Regions from separate parts of the Lactobacillus sp. W8172 genome, predicted to be linked through region 1. Evidence: riboswitches for the same ligand, from Rfam matches in the RefSeq annotation. Region 1 holds a riboswitch; the other holds the start of a gene.
What was found. A riboswitch is a leader RNA that binds a small molecule or an ion and turns the genes downstream of it on or off. The one in region 1 is predicted to bind lysine.
Positions count from the first base shown of each region.

Region 2: linked by a shared signal. The riboswitch ahead of lysA (diaminopimelate decarboxylase) and the one ahead of H3R21_RS05960 (ABC transporter substrate-binding protein/permease) in region 1 are both predicted to bind lysine.

Region 1 covers NZ_JACFPG010000004.1:48,991-52,174, forward strand. Annotated here, with positions in the region: gene H3R21_RS05960 (ABC transporter substrate-binding protein/permease) at 1-1,354, opposite strand, end outside; lysine riboswitch at 1,466-1,641, opposite strand; gene H3R21_RS05965 (DNA-3-methyladenine glycosylase) at 1,746-2,378, opposite strand; partial or broken gene H3R21_RS05970 (DUF488 domain-containing protein) at 2,402-2,753, shown strand; gene H3R21_RS05975 (TerC family protein) at 2,754-3,184, opposite strand, start outside.
Region 2 covers NZ_JACFPG010000003.1:55,438-58,621, forward strand. Annotated here, with positions in the region: gene dapD (2,3,4,5-tetrahydropyridine-2,6-dicarboxylate N-acetyltransferase) at 1-39, opposite strand, end outside; gene lysA (diaminopimelate decarboxylase) at 49-1,359, opposite strand; lysine riboswitch at 1,455-1,632, opposite strand; gene H3R21_RS05055 (aspartate kinase) at 1,804-3,171, shown strand; gene dapF (diaminopimelate epimerase) at 3,168-3,184, shown strand, end outside.

The DNA of each region.
Region 1 (3,184 bases):
CGTTAGTAATTGAAGGTAAACAGTTCTTAATAGCTTGAGGCAAAATAATATGCCACATTCTTTGGTTATGGGTCATTCCTAATGCGCTGGCAGCTTCAAATTGTCCTTCTGGGGTAGAAATAATTCCACCACGAATAATTTCTGCCAAGTATGCGCCTGTGTTAATCGAAACAATTACTAGTGCAGCAAGTGTACGATCGATATTGATGTGCCAGAATTGAGCAATTCCATAATAAATTACGGCTGCTTGTACCATCATTGGGGTACCGCGGAAAACTTCAATATAAACGGATAGAAGCCAGTTAATAAACTTCGAAAACCATCTTTTACCTCTGCTAGTTGGGGTAGGGATAGTCCTAATAATACCAACGAAAAGACCGATGAAGAAACCGGCAATCGTACCAACTGAAGCAAGAAGAAGGGTCATACCAATACCACTTAAAATCATGCCCCCAAATTGTTTCCAAACACTGACGAGCCAAGGATCTTGTTTACCTTTCTTGCTAGTTTCATCAGTTTTTGGTTGTTGTGAAATGGCGGTAGTCATTAGCTTGGTTCTTTCAGAGTTTGGAATAGTAGCTAAGACTTGGTTAACTTGCTTGAGTAAATCTCTGTTTGGCTTGGCGATGCCGATTGCAGTAGTTGAATCTTCTTCAGAAATGCGGAAACCGGCCATTTTACTAATTGGAATTGCCTTGATGTCAGGGTCAACCATTTTAAATGAGGTTGACTCGGTATCTTCGGCAATATAGCCATCAATGGTACCAGAAATTAAGCTTTGACGCATTGCAGCAAAGTCACGCATTGCGGGTTGTCTCTTGGCACCTTTAAGTTGCTTAATTAGTGCATAGTGCGAAGTACCTTGCTGAGCAGTTAACTTAGCACCTTTAAAATCGTTTAGCGTTTTAGCGTTGGCGTATTTACTGTTGACTTTTGTAATAACAACAAAAGTACTGTTTCGATATGGTTTAGTAAAATTAATCGCTTTTGCACGCTCAGCAGTTGGACTCATTCCGGCAATAATCAGGTCAGCTTTGCCACTGGTTAAAGCTGGAAGTAAACCATCCCACTCAGTCTTAACTACAACAACCTTACGATGCAATTGTTTACCAATTATTTTTGCAATTTTAACATCATAGCCGTTGGCATATGTGCGTGAGCCTTCAATTGGCACCGCACCATTTTTGTCTGTAGTTTGAGTCCAATTATATGGTTGGTAGTTGGCCTCCATTGCTACCTTTAGTTCACCATCATCTTTTTTGGCATTAACTTGTGTAATACCAAAATTGCTTGTAATGATGAAACTAAGCATCACCGTGATTAGAGCGGTAATCCACTTATTTCTTGACTTCATTTTGAAAACCTCCGAGAAATTTGTTTCAAATAAAGCCAATACAATAAAAAGCGTAAATAAAAACCTCGCTGTTTACAAAACAACGAGGTTATAATTGATCATATTTTAGACAAATCATATAGCGCTCCCCAGTATTAACTAGGACAGTCTGCAAGATCTTCTCCTGCAGCCCAACAAAAGTGTTAAAGCGAATAGCACTTTTGTTTCGGCGATAACTCTTACACTAATCTTCATTGTGTTCGTTCACTCAGATTAGTTTCGTAATTACCGCAACCTCTATTGCATTGGAAATTATTTAACTTAATCAACAGGATAGGCTAAAAAGATTAACTTGTCAACAGCTATAAATCAAATGTGTACTATTACCAGTTTTTATATTTAAAATTAGCACTTATTGCCAGCCATTATTAGCACGATAATCATTTTTCTTCATTCGCGAAACATATGGATTGCCGGCAACAAAAAAACGTAATGGCTTATTTGCCCATTCCAATTCAGATTGGTTGACACCGATGCGGGCACTCTTAGCAATTTCTTGCGGCTTTTTCTGATGTTGATCATTTAAATCGATTGCAAAGGGTGAATCACTTAAAAAATGTAGATCCCAATTTTTATCATGAATGCCAAAAGCTTGCATCATCTTAGCGGGTCCATTTGTTAATAAAATGCCGTTTTTACCCGAGCGATTACCAATCATTTGTTCAACTCCCCAAGCAGGTTCAATTGCTCTGATTAAGACACCTTGTGGTTCATCTTTTGCCTGAGTTGCAACATCAAAAAAGAAGTATTGTCGTTGAGCATAAATATAGATTGTTCCGCCACGGGCATAAAGCCCTTCGTTGGCAGGACTACGATGACCACCATAAGAATGTGCTGCACGATCCTTTTTTCCTAAGTATGCTTCTGCTTCGACAATATAACCGCCAAGAGTGCGTTTGCCATCATTATAAGTTAATGGCCGACCAAGTAGATCGGCACTAATTTCTTCAGTTGAGTGATTAGTAAAGTAAGTTGAATAATCCATTTTTTCCTTGAGTAGTACACTAGATAAAATTAGTTCGAATTTACGAAAAAGAGCAGCCTGCAGGCTATCGCATTTTAGTAGATCGATTATGGCTACGAGGTATAAGCAAGACAGATGCCAGACTCGATGTTTGGGTTAAGGAACTTGCACCCAGTAAAGAGCTTCGCAAGTGGGTTTAATCATGATGATAATAAATTTATGCAATTTAAGCAAAGGCATCTGGCAGAACTTGAAGCAAATTCAACCATGGCCGAGTTTGTGTCCCTAGTGAAACAGCAGTTGCCGAAACAAGACGTGTTGTTTTTATACGGTGCTAAAAATAAAGAGCATAACCAGGCGGTTGTGCTCAAAGAAAAAATTATTTCTCAATTATAGTTAACGACCATGCTTTTTAAGCCGTAAAAAGTGAAACGCAATTGTGATAATTAAGACACCAAAAACAATGATCGCAAAAACAGTGTTTGGTAATTCATAGTGAAGTGGTGGTAATGAAATAAGCAGTTTTAAGGCGATAATTGCAATCAGGACGTAGGCCATTGGCTGCAATTCAGGAATAATATCCATTAATTTGATAATTATTTCGGCGACGCCCCGCATACATAAAATTCCAATCATGCCACCAATTAAAACAACAACTGGATTACTCGAGACGGCTAGTGCGGCCAAAACTGAATCAATTGAAAAGACGATATCCATTGCCTCAATTGAAATAACTGTTCGCCAGAAGAGTGATAAAAAGTGTTTACCCTTTTTGGGAGAATGCTGTGCAATCTTTTCGCCTTCGGCTTTTTCTTCAGCTTGCGCTT
Region 2 (3,184 bases), on a different contig from region 1:
AATAAAATCAATAATTTCTGTCGCTGACATATTTTTCATTTGATATTCTCACTTTTCTTGATAAAACCGGTCATTCTTAATTAAATCGTCATAGGTTTCACGTGTAACAACTTCTTGTGCTCGTCCATTTTCTGCAAAAACAACTGCTGGTCTTGGAACACGGTTATAGTTAGAAGCCATGCTGTAGCCATATGCCCCAGTTGCAAGAACAGCAATTACATCCCCTGGCTTAGTTTTTGGTAAACATGCCTGATCAATCAAAATGTCACCAGATTCACAATAGCGTCCTGCTAAATGGATCTTTTCAACTGGTTCGGTTGCTGGTCGCTTGGCAACCAGTGCTTCATATTCTGCTTGATAAAGCGCAGGTCGAATGTTATCACCCATGCCGCCATCAACAGTCACATAAGGAGTTAAACCTGGCACATCCTTTCTGGAGCCAACGGTATAAAGGCTATAGCCTGCTTCACCAACAATTGAGCGTCCGGGTTCTACCCAGATGGCTGGTATGTTTAACTGATACTGCTCAGCTAGTGTACGAACACTGGCAATGATTTGTTCAACAAATGTACCTAGCCCAATCACACGATCTTTAGCGGTATATCTTATGCCAAAACCGCCGCCTAAATTTAGAACCTGTGGCTGATAATCATACTTTTGCTTCCATTCGTGAACTAGCTGCATCAATTTTTCCACTTCAAGATTAAAACCTTCAGTTTCAAGGATTTGTGAACCAATGTGAGCGTGAAGTCCAATCAACTCCATTTGCTCTTCCGCTTTAACTTGTAAAAAGGCTTTTTCTGCTTGACCCGAACGAACATCAAACCCAAATTTACTGTCTTCTTGACCGGTTTGATCATATTCGTGCGTATGTGCACTCACACCAGGAGTGATGCGGAGCATTACTTGCACTTTTTTGTTTGTTTCATGCAGTACTTGCTTCAGGAGTTCAATTTCATGAAAGTTATCTAAAATGATTACCCCAACATTATTTTCAACGGCCATTAAGAGTTCATCTTTTGTTTTATTATTACCGTGAAAACTGATTTTTTCCGTTGGAAAGCCGGCTTTCAATGCTGTATACAGTTCTCCACCTGAAACAACATCAATGTGGCCACCCAATTCGCTGATTACTTGATAGATTGCAATCGAGGTAAAAGCTTTACTAGCATAGCTGATGGCATAATCAACCTGTCCAGCAACAAAAGCTTGTTTAAGTGCATTGAACTGTTTTCTAATTTGGGCAACATCATAAACCACCAATGGCGTGCCAAAGTTTTCTGCTAGCTTAAGTGCATCTACACCTCCAATCATTAAGTGACCTTGATCATTCGTCTGGTAATAATCATTCGTTGACATCTAATAACCCCCGTTTTTTGGTAAAGAAAAAGACCCTTTAATACGCGCATAGCGTACAAAAGAGTCTTTCAGATTAAACCTTGATCTGATTCAGTTTTGGCGATAGCGCTCCGCAAATTTAAATTTGCGACAGTCCGTAATTTATTAGATTACGTCCCAGCCGATTAACTACCGCAATAATTAACGCTTCGGCAACCGCCCCTTTCGCTAGCTTCACCGTTTTTGCAGAAACTCCACTAGGTACTTTTGTTAGTTGCGACCTCTTCGTTTGATTTATAAAAATATTATTATTATTAATATTACTTGTCAACGGCTTTTTCATAATTAATTAACTTTATTTTTGAAAACATGATTGCAGTTATGTTTTAGTTGCAGATAAAAATTAAAATGTTAAAATGCGTTACTATCGAATTTAATTTTTTTAATCAAGTAGGTGTTGCAAAAATGAAAGTTGTTAAATTTGGTGGTAGTTCACTTGCAAGCGGTGAACAATTTCAAAAAGTGCTAAATATTATTAATGCTGACCCAACCAGAAAAGTAATTGTCACTTCCGCACCAGGAAAAAGATTTGCGGAAGATGTAAAAGTTACAGATCTGTTAATTGAATATGCCCAAAAAACACTGAAACAACAAGACACCGCTGAAATTATTCAGCAAATTTGGACGAGATATCAAGAAATTGCCGCTTTTTTTGCACTTGAGCCCCAAAAATTTGCGTTCTTGCACCAAGAGTTGGTTGACTTACCAATAGCTTTTAATGACGAGCCAGAATACCTAATGGCAGCTTTCAAAGCACACGGTGAAAAACTCTGTGCACAGTTACTAGCATTAATTTTACAAGAGCAAGGTTTGCCAACGCGCTTTCTAGACCCACAGGACGCTGGTTTTTTGGTAAGCAGTGTTGCCAGCGACGCTCAAGTCTTACCTGAAACTTATCAAAATTTACTTAGATGGCGTGAAGTGCCAGAAATACTAGTAGTTCCCGGTTTTTATGGTGTTACAACTCAGGGCAAAATTGCCACTTTCTCACGTGGTGGATCGGATATCACCGGTTCAATCTGGGCAAGAGGAATTAAAGCAGACTTGTACGAAAACTTTACTGACGTAAATGCAATTTATGCCGCGGATCCTAGAATTGTTGCTAACCCTCATCCAATTAAAATTATGACTTATAGGGAATTACGGGAACTATCTTATGCTGGTTTTTCAGTTTTCCATGACGAAGCGCTGATTCCGGCAATTCAAGGCCAAGTCTTCATCAATGTTAAAAATACTAATCACCCTGAATTACCAGGAACGATGATTGTACCTGAAAAAGATTTTCATCCTAAAAGTACGATTACAGGAGTTGCCAGCTCGAATCATTTTTCCGCTTTATATTTACATAAATATCTGCTTAATAAAGAAACTGGTTTTACCCTTAAGTTACTAGAAATATTTTACAAGTTTAATATTTCATACGAACACATGCCCTCAGGTATAGATGATCTAACGGTTATCTTTGACGAACGGCAGTTTACTGAAGAACTGCGCGCGCAAATGTGCAGTGAAATTCAAAAAGTGATTCATCCCGACCAATTAGAATGGATTGATGATTATGCTATCATTATGGTAGTTGGCGAAGGGATGCGGAATAAAATCGGTGCAATGAAGAACATCACTACCCCTTTAGCCAAAGAGCATATTGCCATTCACATGATCAATCAGGGTGCATCACGTATTTCTATTATGTTAGGCACCAAAAAAGAAGACGCAGCAAATGCTGTTAGCCAAATTTATCAACAATTTTTTAAAGGAGTAGCAAAATCATGATTCAAATGCAAAA